2 regions of the Lysinibacillus sp. K60 genome follow, and region 1 is predicted to be linked to the other one. Evidence: riboswitches for the same ligand, from Rfam matches in the RefSeq annotation. Region 1 holds a riboswitch; the other holds the start of a gene.
What was found. A riboswitch is a leader RNA that binds a small molecule or an ion and turns the genes downstream of it on or off. The one in region 1 is predicted to bind cyclic di-AMP.

Region 1 (6,890 bases):
CACAAGCGCAATGAGAATTGCTACTATCATTTGCATCATATTTGCACCTGCCAGTATCAGACTTAGTACTATTAAGACACCACCTAAAATACCAACAATTCCACCAGGGACAAAAAACTCTGCAATTAAAAGGGCTAACCCAACAATAAATAACAATAATGTTTCATATCCCGCAAAGCCGGCCACCATATGTCCAAAGAAAAATAAACCAAGTGCTGATAAGCCCATTATACCTGGAACACCAAATCCTGGCGAATAAAGCTCCATCACAAGTCCTAAACTAGCGATAGACAATAGAATAGGTACAATGATGGGATTTGTAATAAAACGAGCTAATTTTTCAGAAAAGGTCGGTTCAATGGGAACAACATCACTACCATTTAAGTTGGTTACGTCTAAAAGCTCCTGAAAATCCTTAACCGTCCCTTCAGAATATTTAACCTTTAATGCTTCTGAGGCAGATAGGGTTAACAAATTCTTTCCGCCAGCACGGTATTCTGGTAGTTCATAGTTGGTATCTGCCATTGCTAATGCATACTTAGGGTTGCGCCCTGACGTTTCTGCTGCTGCTTTCATTTGAGCAAGCCAAGCGCTATTAGCCTTTAGGTCGGCCGCATTACCTGCTGAATCGATAACTGCCGCTGCACCGATTGTTCCATTTGGAACCATGTAGATCTCATCCGCATGTAAGGCTAAAAAAGCTCCTGCTGAGTGCGCATCCTTATTAATATAAGCAATCGTCCTTATTTGCGTTGCATCCATAAGCATGGCGATATCATTTGCCGCATTCACAAAACCGCCAGGCGTATGTATTTCTAAGATAATCGCCTCTGCATTGTTTTCTTCAGCCTCTTTAAAAGCTCGTTCTAAAAATGCATGAAGTCCTCGTTCTACTTCATTATGAATCAGAACATGATAAACCTTATTACTGGCAAAAGCCGAAGTTAATGGAAACGCTAACAAAAAAGTCATCCATATCACTAGTAAATAGCTGAGGATTTTCCGTTTTCGCATCTTTTCCCCTCCCTTCTAACATGCCTCTCCTCTGTATATACGGTCAATCATGCGAAAAGTTTCACAAATCTTAAAAATTTATTCACTTATTTATCACTCGATCTAATGCAATTAACAACAGTATGTGCAAAAAAGCCGAATGAATCAAAGTGATTTCATTCGGCTTTTTCATATGTACGTAAAGTTGAGCAATGTAAAATACCTGAAATTAATCAAAAATGTGATTAATTTCAGGTATAACTTTGTCTGCTCAGTGAATCATACAATTGCGTGTTATGAACGTAGGGATTTTTAATGGGAAATTAAATTACCACTTACGTTTACGTGCAGCTTCTGATTTCTTTTTACGTTTTACGCTAGGTTTTTCGTAGAACTCGCGCTTTCTAACTTCTTGAATTGTACCACTTTTTGATACAGTACGTTTGAAGCGGCGAAGAGCATCTTCAAGCGATTCGTTTTTGCGAACGACAGTTTTTGACATCTCTCTTTCCCTCCCTCCGAACACACGTCAATACACAATTAGGCAAATTACCTTCTGTTGTGTACTAAAAAATTATATCGTATTGTCTAATAATGGTCAATAGAAAGTATGCGAAATTATCAAGTGAATTTTTGGTTTTATTTTTGCTCGAATTATTCATACAGAAATCGCCCACAATAAAAATAATTACATTTTCCTAACAATTAAGGGGTTTACAAAAAATAGAATAAGGGCGTAGAATAATCACATTCAATTTCATATCGGCCAAATCTCAACTATTTGAGAACGGAGGAACCAATTTTTTGGGGTTAATTCTGCTTTAGCAGAAGGGATGAGAAAGCTCTTTCGCCATCCTACCCGTCAGCTAACTTCGTCGGCTAAAGCGAAGGAGGTCGTTATTGACCACCATTATTAGCATGCTTTCAGTCATTTTCATGCTCTTATCGTAGGTCTTTTTATTATGCCATTTAACAAACAGTTGTTTACTATTCAGAATTGAGGAAAATAAAATGAACAATTTTAAAAAAGCATTAAACCCTCCAAAAGTTCTCGTATTGGGCTTTGCTCTCATTATTGCCATAGGGACGTTTCTTTTAACAATGCCATTTTCTACTGAGGATGGGAAGGGTTTGCCCTTTTTAGATGCTTTATTCACTGCTACATCAGCTACTTGTGTCACTGGATTAATTGTAGTTGATACAGGTGATACCTTCTCTACTTTTGGCGAAGTGGTTCTTTTATTCTTAATCCAAATTGGCGGTTTAGGATTTATGACATTTGCCACATTATTATTTTTACTACTTGGGAAGAAAATTTCATTAAAAGAAAGACTGCTGCTTAAAGAAGCATTTAATAATATCTCCATAGCTGGTCTTGTTCGATTAGTAAAAAGAATATTGCTTTTTACAGCATGTATTGAAATAATCGGTGGTCTTATTCTATCGATTCGTTTTTCTTTTGATATGCCTATTGGAAAGGCCCTGTATTTTGGATTTTTTCATGCCATATCCAACTTCAACAACGCTGGCTTCGATTTAATGGGTGGCTTTAACGGAATGACTGCCTATGTTGATGACCCCTTTGTTGTTTTCACCATCTGTGCTCTTATTACAATCGGTGGATTAGGCTTTATTGTTATGAATGAATTGTATGAATATCGTGTGACTAAAAGGCTTTCTGTCCATTCAAAAATAGTCTTAGTAACCACACTTTTGCTAACTGCTAGTGGAACCATTTTGATATTTTTGTTTGAGTATGGCAACCAAAAAACACTTGGATCATTATCCGAATGGGGTAAAGTGTTAGGTTCCCTTTACCAAGCGGTTACACCACGAACTGCTGGCTCCAATACACTGGCTATTGGAGACTTAACGCATTCTACATTATTTTTAATGATCATTTTCATGTTTATTGGGGCAGGCTCTGGGTCGACTGCTGGAGGTATTAAAATCACAACCTTTGCTGTTTTAGTGGCTACTATGTGGTCACAAATTCGAGGGAAAGAAGATGTCGTTCTCTTTAGACGCAGGATTTTAAATGAAACAATTTTAAAAGCTATGACTGTGGTCATGTGTGGTATGTTCATTGTTGTATTTGTTACCATCATCCTCAGCATAATAGAACAAAAACATAGCTTCATGATGTATTTATTTGAGGCAACATCAGCTTTTGGAACGGTCGGACTTTCAATGGGATTAACACCTGAACTTACACCAGGTGGCCGGGTTTTAATTATTTTAACTATGTTTGCGGGTAGATTAGGTCCCTTAACTATTGCCTTTGCCATTACAAAACGTCGAAAATCAGAAGCTTTCCGCCACCCAAAGGGGAATATAATGATAGGTTAGATTAGAAGAAGGAGTTGTTAATTAAATGGCTATTAAACAATACGCCGTAATCGGCTTAGGTAGATTTGGCACAAGTGTCGCCCGCAGATTACATGAAGCTGGACAGGATGTTTTAGGCATCGATATTAGTGAGGAAAGAGTTGAAGATGCAGAACCTTATGTAACCCATGCGGTAGTAGCAGATACAACTGAAGAGAAAGCTTTAACATCCATTGGCATTGGAAATTTCGATTGTGTTATCGTGGCGATCGGTAACGATATGCAATCCAGTATATTAACTGTATCGTTATTAAAAGAATTAGGGATCAAAAAAGTGATTGCAAAGGCACTTGGAAAAAGGCATGGACAAGTGTTGGATAAGGTAGGTGCTGATTGGATTATCTATCCTGAAAGAGATATGGGCGAAAGAGTAGCAAATCAGTTACTATCACCTAATATGTTAAATTATATAGAATTATCAAAAGAGTACAGTTTAGAAGAAATCATGATCCCTTCTAAAATGGCAGGATATAATCTTCGGGATCTAGATATTCGAGCTAAATATAACGTCAGTGTGATTGCGATTGTGCGCGAAGGGGAAATAATAATTTCCCCTTCTCCTGAGCAAATTATTGAAAAGGAAGATTTATTAGTAATGATTGGTCATCGAAAAGATCTTACTTTATTCTCGAATATTCAATAACCACAAAAAGGCTGTGTCAAGTTCACCTTGATACAGCCAGCCATAGTTGTCTTAGAAAACTTTCTTTTGATCTCTATCATCTTTTAAAATTTCAACAGCCTCTCTAAAGCGCTGGGAATGAACAATTTCCCGTTCACGTAAAAACTTCAAGCTATCATTTAAATCCGTGTCATCTGATAAGTCAATAATCCATTGATATGTGGCACGTGCCTTTTCTTCAGCTGCTATATCCTCATACAGATCCGCGATAGGGTCACCCTTTGCTTGAATATAGGTTGCTGTGAATGGTACACCTGAGGCGTTTTGATAGAATAGAGCCCGATCGTGATTTACATAATGATCACCCAAACCAGCTTCTTTCAGCATTTCTGGTGTTGCATCTTTTGTTAGCTTATAAATCATCGTGGCAATCATTTCTAAATGTGAAAATTCCTCTGTCGCTATATCGGTCAATAACCCTACTACTTTGTCAGGAATCGTATAACGCTGATTCATGTAGCGTAGAGCTGCTGCCAGTTCCCCATCCGCTCCTCCATATTGTTCAATTAAAAACTTTGCAAGCATTGGGTTACATGTACTAACTTTTACCGGATACTGGAGTTTCTTTTCATAATACCACAAAGATTTTTCCTCCTAGTCTTTTGTTTAGACTTGCCATGGCCATGGTGTATCAATCCAGTTAAAAGGATAATTTGAATAGCTTCTCCCAAAATTCATGAGCGGTCCATATTTTTGCTCAAAATCAATTTTAAGTTTCATACTTTTCTCTGTATTTTCATTAAATTGCTGAATGGCGTCATAATCGTGTGGATGAGTGTCTAAATAGAGGTTTAATTCAACAATGACGAAATCAATTGCTTGTATTTCTTCTAATTGCTTATAAAATTCGGGCGGCATCTTTTTAGTCATGCTTCCTCCCTCCTTTTAGGGGAAATGGGTATGGGCTAAACAACTGTGGCCATAGTGTTCCTGCTATTAGCGCTTCTCTTGCGGTTGGAAATTGTGGAAGTCCAGGTGGTTGAAAACCCATATATAGCTGTGGGGGTGTTGCATAATACTTAACTTCTATAGGCTTACAAGGATCAAAGGGGCTAATATAGGGCCTCCAAGACTTATACTGTGTAAACATGACATCCTCCTTTCTGTATTTACATTCATCAGTGGAGTATATGTGCATAGAAAATTATTATGCTGATTAAACACAAAGAAGCCATAAGCTCACGTCAATGTACACATGAGCTTATGGCTCTATAAAAAGATAAAATTAATAGTTGGAGTCGGCAATTAAACCATTCATAATAGCTACACCAGAGCTAGCCCCAATACGAGTCGCACCAGCTTCTACCATTTTTTTCATGTCCTCTAAGCTACGAACACCACCTGATGCTTTTACGCCAAGATCTGGACCTACAGTTTTACGCATAAGCGCGATATCCTCTGCTGTTGCTCCACCAGTAGAAAAACCTGTAGATGTTTTCACATAGTCAGCACCCGCCGCTACAGCTAATTCACATGCTTTCACTTTTTCCTCATCTGTTAGTAAGCATGATTCAATAATGACTTTTACAAGTGCGCTATCTTTAGCTGCTTCTACTACTGCTGCGATATCTGCTTGTACAAGCTCATAGTTTTTATCTTTTAATGCACCGATATTAATAACCATATCTACTTCTTTTGCACCGTTAGCAATGGCATCTTTTGCTTCAAATGCTTTGACTGCTGGCGTATTGGCACCAAGTGGGAAGCCGATAACCGTACAAACTAAAACGTCTGTACCCTGTAGTAATTCACTGCTACGTTTTACCCAAGTAGGATTTACACAAACAGAAGCAAAGTTAAATTGTTTAGCTTCTGCACATAATTTTTCAATTTGTTCTTTTGTTGCCTCAGCCTTTAATAATGTATGATCAATCATACGTGCAAAATTTTTTTCCATTGTTGAACGCTCCTTCATTAAACAAGATGTACGTACCTCTTCGAATCATACCACTTTTTCATGTTGGCGTCTAATATCTTTCTATTTTATTAGTTTGGCTCAATTCAATTCCTACTATGACATAGATATGCCAATTTATTCGAGTATTTCCCTCCTCCTGAAGCAACAAAAAAGGATTGCCTCCAACCGTTAGCAATCCTTTTCATATTAATTAACTGTTTCTAAAACACGAACAAATTGACCTTGTGAGTGTGGATAGCCTGCTTGTGTAATTTTTACTTTGACAAGCTGACCAATGAGACTTTCAGGCCCTTCAAACACTATTTTTAAGTAATTGTCTGTATAACCAGTTAGAAGCCCTTCTTCTTCACTGCCATCATGGACAAATTCTTCAGGAATCACTTCTAATACTTGGTCTTCAAAACGAGAGGCATATTCTTTTGCCAATTGATCATTTAAAGAAATAAGGCGATGCACACGCTCATTTTTAATATCTTCATCAATTTGATCTTCCATACGTGCAGCTGGTGTTCCTGTACGTGGAGAGAATGGGAATACGTGTAGTTCAGAGAACTTATGATCACGAATAAAGTTATACGTTTCCATAAACTCTTCCTCTGTCTCACCTGGGAAACCAACAATGACATCTGATGTGACGGCTAAATCAGGTAATGCCTCATGTAGTTTCGTTAAACGTTCACCGAAAAACTCCATTGTATATTTACGACGCATACGTTTTAAAACCGTATCAGATCCAGATTGGATAGGTATGTGTAAATGATTAACAACAATTTTAGATTCTCGAAGAACTTCAATGACTTCATCTGTCAATTGACTAGCCTCAATAGATGAAATACGAAGGCGCTTTAAGCCTTTTACATTGGCTTCTAAATCACGTAGTAGCTGTGCAAGATTATAATCTTTTAAGTC
Region 2 (6,890 bases), on a different contig from region 1:
ATGCTCTGTGGCCCCGTCAAAAAGTATAATTAAAACAATGGCAGCAATACCTAGCATTAAAATACCATTTGAATAGCCAAGACGGTCCCCTCGGATTTGAAAGATTCTTGGGATAAAACCATCCTTCGATAAATTCACAGCAAGCAAGGGAAATGCTGAATACCCTGTGTTTGCGGCAAGTACTAAAATCATTGCAGTTGTCCCCTGAACAATATAATAAAGAAAATTCCGACCAACACTAGCTTCTGCTAGTTGGGAAACGACTGTTGCTTCTGCTGTTGGTGCAACGCCATAAAAATAAGCTAGACTAACAATCCCGATGAATAAAACGGCTAAAATGGCGCCCATTGCTAAAAGCGTTTTAGCAGCATTATTTGGAGCAGGATTTCTAAAATTAGGTATGGCGTTAGAAATAGCCTCTACTCCTGTTAACGCTGAGCTTCCTGATGCAAATGCCTTTAATAAAATAAATAGGCTAATCCCTGCCACTGGTGTACCAATCTTTGGATGTAACTCTGCAGGCACCGGTCCAGTTGCCACATTATAGAGCCCAATCCCGATTAGCAACAGCATAACGCCTACAAATAGATAAACTGGGTAAGCCAAGATAGAGGCTGACTCTGTTACACCTCGCAAGTTTAAAATCGTTAAGAAAATCACAAATATAATAGCAATGGGTACATTATAAGCATGAAGACTTGGAAATGCAGATGTAATGGCATCTGTCCCGGCCGACACACTTACTGCTACCGTTAAAATATAATCAACAAGCAAAGAACCCCCTGCAACAAGACCTGCATTCACGCCTAAATTTTCTCGTGATACGACATAGGCGCCTCCCCCATGTGGATAGGCGAAGATAACTTGACGATAGGATAAAATCAGTGCCACGAGTAGAATAACTACTCCAGTGGCAATAGGTAAAGAATACCAAAACGCCATTGTACCTACCGTCATCAGGACAATTAAAATTTGTTCTGGTCCATAGGCTACTGATGACAATGCATCTGATGATAATATGGCCAGTGCCTTTGTTTTACTTAGCTTTTGTTCCCCTAACGCATCGGATCTTAATGGTTTGCCGATTACATAACGTTTGAATGAGGATTTCATTGATAAACACCTTCTAGTTTCATAGAATGTGTTTCGCCTTTCTAAATTACATCAAAAAACGCCTACAAGTCATCACTAAATAAGACTTGTAGACGCTCATCCGTCTGCCAAGCTCCACTTTTCTGCTCTTAACGCTTACGAGGTTAGCTGTCGGATTCGGGCCTGAGTAGCCCTACTCCTCCATAAGGAAGAGATTCACCCCAAGAATGGCTATGCCATCCATCAAAATTGGTTCCCCCGCGTTTAGTTGCTTCAGCGATTTAGAAATTTGAAACTTTTATAATGATGTCATAGTACGCCTGCTAATTGAAAAAGTAAAGAAGAAAATTTTTTCTTTTTTGAACATATAAATAACCACTTCTTAAAGTAAATTTCCTGAATACCTAGTAAATACCCACAATAAAAACAATAAAACTGCCTTAAAGGTATGTTCTCCCTTTAAGACAGCTCATTAAATTAGTCATCAAAGCCTTGTTCAAAATCTATAATGTTTCCAGAGACTGCATCCACATCTACTTCATATTCATATTGACCGTCTTTTAATTCAATTTCATATACACCATCATCAAGCTTAATTTTTGTCACTTTACCCTTTGCTTTTGTTTGGGCTGTCTTGATAGCCTGCTCTTTTGTAATTATTTTTGTTGTAGCAGTTGTAGCAGAAATATGATCATCCCAATCATCGTCATCTAGACGTTCCTTTTTCTGCTTGAGTAATTTCCCACTATAAGCATCAAATTTTAAATCATATTCTTCTGTATCTGTATACACCTCTACTTCATAAATAGAGCTAAACTGATTTTGGTCAAATTCGATATTTGCAACTGTACCATCCACTACCGCTAGCGCTTTCTTCTCAATTTCCTGCATGGATAAGACCTTTTTTTCTTGGGCATTTCCTGATAATAAAGTCGTCGAGCCAATCGCTGCACCCACTCCAAGAGTAATTACTAGTGCTGGAATCATTATCATTTTTTTCATGTTCATCTCTCCTTTGTTTTATCTAAACTTAGCTTACCAAGTGAAGATGATAGAACTATAAGAGGAACATTAGAATCTCATGAGAATGATTTAATGATCGTCATCCCATGTTACAGACAGTACTTTTCCTGAAACAGCATGAATTTGAAATGTAGCTTCGTCCTCCTGCGTTTCAATCTCAACTAAATAGTAACCACCCTCTGAGGTTTCTTCAAAATCAACTGAATCCACCTCACCCTTTAATTGCTTAAGAGCTATTTGAATAGCCTGTTGCTCAGTAATAATAGGCTCTTCGATAGGTTGTTCTTGTGGCTCAACCTTTTTCTCTGCCAGTAGTTCGCCTGTATAACCATCAAGGGTTAAATCCTTTTGAATTTTCTCATTTTCAACACGTACAGTATAAACGGAGTCTGTAAGCATAACGCTTTCTACATCTCCATATTCCTTTTTAACCATTTGTCTGATCTGCTTTTCTGTTAATAGTAATTTACTTTGTCCTTCTTTCATGATTAGAGCAGTTACCTGTTGTGTCGTAACATCAAGTATAGCTGCATACTTGACATCCTCACGCGTAAAAAGCATCTCAAAGGTATTTCCTTGTTTTTCAACTTGTGTAACATGACCATTGTAGATAGTCTCAATATGGCGAATAGCCTCCGCTTCACTAATAGGTTGAACGTAAAAATAACGATGTTGAACAAACCAAATTACTCCACTACAAAGAAGGATAATAACAACAATTACTAACATCCACTTTTTCATTGCTGTCCCTCCTTTGGTATACATAAAGTAAAGCTTGAGCCTTCCCCTAGCTTACTTTTCACATCGATCGTTATACCTAATTGTTGTGCCAGTTCATGTGCTATTGCTAGCCCTAGCCCTGAACCACCTGTTTTACGATTACGATCCTCTGTTACACGATAAAAACGCTCAAATAAATGAGGAATATGCTCGATTGGAATACCAATACCAAAATCTTGGATGGTAATACGTACATGATTGGTTGTTTCAGTGGCTTGAATACGTACTTCATCCTCACTATATTTCCTAGCATTATCCAGCAAAATAAAAAGTAGTTGCTTCAATATTTTTTCATCACTATAAATAAACTTTGGAATCTGCTCATCAATTCTAAATGTTCGATGATAAGCCTGTTCCATTTGTAAAGCTACTTTATTTAAGAACGGGGCAAGCTCTAGTTGTTCGAAATGAACGTCCAATTGTTCTTTGTTTTTAGCTAGTTCTAGCAATTGCAATACCATTTCATGCATACGAGATGATTCATTGGCAATAGCTTGCAAGGATTCCTGAGCAACCTCCCGATTATCAAACCCCCTCCTTAGGAGTAGTTTTGCATAGCTTTCAATGACAGTTATAGGAGTTTTTAATTCATGGGAGGCATTTGATACAAATTCTTGTTGCTTCTGATAATGTTGTTCAAGCTTCTCCATCATCATATTAAAAGTGCGGTTAATGTTTGTTAATTCGTCCCCACCTTTTTCTGTGGTATCTATTTTTTCATATTTCCCAGTAGATGCACTTTTGCGCATGGTCTCATTTAAACGTTCTAACGGTAATAAAATAAGTCGCCCAAGTACCAAGCTCGCTAGGAAAATAGGAATCGATGCCACAACAGATACAACAACTAAGATGACCTTTAACAAATCTAATGTCCGTTCTACTTCTTCCATAGATTGCTGCAATGTTATGTCCACCACCGTTCCGTCGATCCAAATGGCAGGCATTGTGTAGGTAATAGAAGGGACCTCTTGCATTTCAAGTGTAGCCTGAACCTTCGTTTTCAAAAGTTCACCATCATAAATATAAACGGCACCATCTGTTGGCATATAGGCTCTTAATACTTGCTGTAGGTTGGTTTGTGCATTTAACTGACTCAGTGTAGAGCTTAACTCATTTGCCCGTGACTGAAGCTGATTATATTCCGTATCATAGGCAAATTTCTCATATAACAAATAAATTCCACTATTTGTTGCCACTACTATAACTAGCATAAGCAATGTTGTTAGTAGATGGATTTTTGTTTTAAGTCTCATAACTATGTTCCTTTAGCACATATCCAACACCTCGAATTGTCTGGATAAGAGGTGTTGGATTAGCAGCCTCAAGCTTTTGTCGTACATAACGTATATAAACATCCACAACATTTGTATCCCCATAATAATCATAGCCCCACACAGCCTCTAATATTTGCTCCCTTGTCAGTACTTGTTTAGGATGCTTTAGTAAATAGAACAACAAATCATACTCACGAGGTGTCAGCTGAATTTCCTTATCAAAATATACAACTTCCCTTGTTTGCTCGTTTATCGATAAATGGCCAAATGAAAGTGCAACTTGCTTTGGGCTTACCTTCTGCGAAAACCGTAATGCATTGCGAATTCGTGCCAGTAGCTCCTCAATTTCAAAAGGCTTTGTCACATAATCATTGGCTCCTAAATCCAAGCCCTTTACCTTATCCTCTACCTCGCTTTTGGCAGTTAGCATGATAACAGGTGTTTGAGATTCTGTTGCACGAATACGCTTTAGCACATCAATACCGCTCATCTCAGGTAGCATGATATCAAGTAAAATTAAATCCCATTGCTGCTCACGGTATTGTAGTAAGCCTTCTGTTCCGGTATGGGCCATTGCTGCCTCATATCCTTCAAATTGAAGCTCCAGTTGTAGCACTCTCGCAATATTTTCTTCATCTTCTATAATTAAAATTCGATGTGTCATGTCGAATCCGTCCTTCGCCTTTTCTTTTCATCGTATACGATACAAGTGGTGAAAGTCTAATTAGAAAATGATGAGAATGGCACATACTTATAGAAGGATAAAGCAAACCACTTCACTTTTTTTATTCCTAGCGTTAGAATACTAATATCTTATTTTCCTATAGGAAACTTTATTTCATTGATGATACTTTTTGAAACGAGGGAACAATATGGTTTACAAACGAGTCACAAAATCGTCAGCAGAGGCGGTTTTAGATGGAGATATAAGAGGTTGGCGAAGATTTTTACCATTTTTAGGACCTGCTTTCATTGCAGCAGTCGCCTATATCGATCCTGGTAATTTTGCTACAAATATTACAGCAGGCTCTCAATACGGCTACCTGCTACTTTGGGTTATAGCCTTTTCTAATTTAATGGCTGTGTTAATTCAGTCTCTGTCTGCCAAGCTTGGGATTGCGACAGGAAAAAATTTACCTGAAGTCGCACGCGAGCATTTTTCTAAAAAAACTTCTATCTTTTTGTGGATACAGGCAGAATTGGTCATCATTGCCACTGACCTCGCGGAATTTATCGGAGCAGCATTAGGGCTTTATTTACTTTTCAATATCCCAATGCTTCCCGCCGCATTAATTACAGCAGTGGGTTCATTTGCTATTTTAGAGCTGCAAAGAAGAGGATTTAGAGCCTTTGAAGCAGGTATTTCTGGCATGGTTTTAATTGTTGTATTGGCATTTGCCTTTCAAACATTTTTAGCGCAGCCAGCATGGGGCGATGTAGCGATCGGCATGTTCACGCCACACTTTGAAGGTGTAGATTCACTATTATTAGCAACAGGTATTTTAGGTGCAACCGTTATGCCTCATGCTATTTACTTACATTCCTCTTTAACACAAAGTCGTATTATTGGTCGGAATGAGGCAGAAAAAAAACGTATTTTCCGTTTTGAATTTATCGATATTATCATCGCTATGATTATTGCTGGTGCCATCAATATGAGTATGCTCATAATTGCCGCAGCAGTATTCCATACCCAAGGCGTTGTAGTTGAAGATTTAGATGTTGCCTATAATGGCTTAAAAGATGCGCTCGGCCCACTGGCTGCCATTTCCTTTGGTCTTGGTTTACTTATTGCAGGGCTTGCTAGTTCCTCTGTAGGGACTTTAGCCGGTGACGTAGTGATGCAGGGCTTCATTCAAAGAAAAATACCTCTTTATTTACGTAGAGCGATTACCATGGTGCCACCACTTGCAATCATTGCCTCTGGTGTGAATGCTACCTATGCTTTGGTTCTTAGTCAGGTTGTTTTATCATTTGGTATTTCCTTTGCACTTGTCCCTCTTGTTATGTTTACAAGTAAACGAGACATCATGGGAAGCCTAGTTAATCACCGTATTACAACTGTTTTAGGTTGGTTTGTCGTAGTCATTGTTGTTACGTTAAACATTTACTTACTGTGGGAAACAATTTTTGGATAACAAAAAGCCAGGTACTCTAGGAATGAGCACCTGGTATCTTTTTGATTAAACATCCACCTTTTCGATATTTCTAATGGCTAAATAAGCAATACCCAGTCCCACGATTGCTAAAGTAATTGGAATAATAATTATATCGTTTAAAGTAAAGTTACCTGAATTTGACGAAGTGACAGACACAATTATAATAGATGAAATGATAGTTGTCGGTATAGAGTATTTTCTCATCCCAAAATACAATGGGATTAAAGCTATGCCTGAGGCAGCTATCGCATTCATCAATACAGAAGGTATATGCTGAATAATTAAAGAACTTGATAGTACATCTGGAATTAATTCATATCGATCGCTTACGACACAAAAAATGGCTGTAATAAGAGCATTGGAGATAATGATCATACTGAAAGTAAATAGCATGACAATAGCAAGCTTTGCGACCATTAATTTCTTTCTACTTATCGGATACATAAAGGCTAATGTAATGGTTTTAAATTTATATTCTCCGATGATTAACTTAGCTATTAACGTAGAAGCAAAAATAATAAAAACTGCTCTTACAAATGAATCAATGACACTTAAAGCAACC

Region 2: linked by a shared signal. The riboswitch ahead of HCH28_RS23590 (APC family permease) and the one ahead of HCH28_RS04855 (TrkH family potassium uptake protein) in region 1 are both predicted to bind cyclic di-AMP.

The regions. Positions count from the first base shown of each region.
Region 1 is NZ_JAASJR010000002.1:211,053-217,942, reverse strand. Features, by position in the region: gene HCH28_RS04865 (NfeD family protein) at 1-1,014, opposite strand, end outside; gene rpsU (30S ribosomal protein S21) at 1,322-1,495, opposite strand; cyclic di-AMP (ydaO/yuaA leader) riboswitch at 1,748-1,889, shown strand; gene HCH28_RS04855 (TrkH family potassium uptake protein) at 2,005-3,342, shown strand; gene HCH28_RS04850 (potassium channel family protein) at 3,368-4,024, shown strand; gene HCH28_RS04845 (manganese catalase family protein) at 4,076-4,645, opposite strand; gene HCH28_RS04840 (spore coat protein CotJB) at 4,670-4,933, opposite strand; gene HCH28_RS04835 (spore coat associated protein CotJA) at 4,926-5,153, opposite strand; gene deoC (deoxyribose-phosphate aldolase) at 5,289-5,960, opposite strand; gene mtaB (tRNA (N(6)-L-threonylcarbamoyladenosine(37)-C(2))-methylthiotransferase MtaB) at 6,168-6,890, opposite strand, start outside.
Region 2 is NZ_JAASJR010000018.1:9,920-16,809, reverse strand. Features, by position in the region: gene HCH28_RS23590 (APC family permease) at 1-1,113, opposite strand, end outside; cyclic di-AMP (ydaO/yuaA leader) riboswitch at 1,232-1,381, opposite strand; gene HCH28_RS23585 (PepSY domain-containing protein) at 1,570-2,094, opposite strand; gene HCH28_RS23580 (PepSY domain-containing protein) at 2,185-2,856, opposite strand; gene HCH28_RS23575 (HAMP domain-containing sensor histidine kinase) at 2,853-4,148, opposite strand; gene HCH28_RS23570 (response regulator transcription factor) at 4,138-4,833, opposite strand; gene HCH28_RS23565 (Nramp family divalent metal transporter) at 5,042-6,307, shown strand; gene HCH28_RS23560 (ABC transporter permease) at 6,353-6,890, opposite strand, start outside.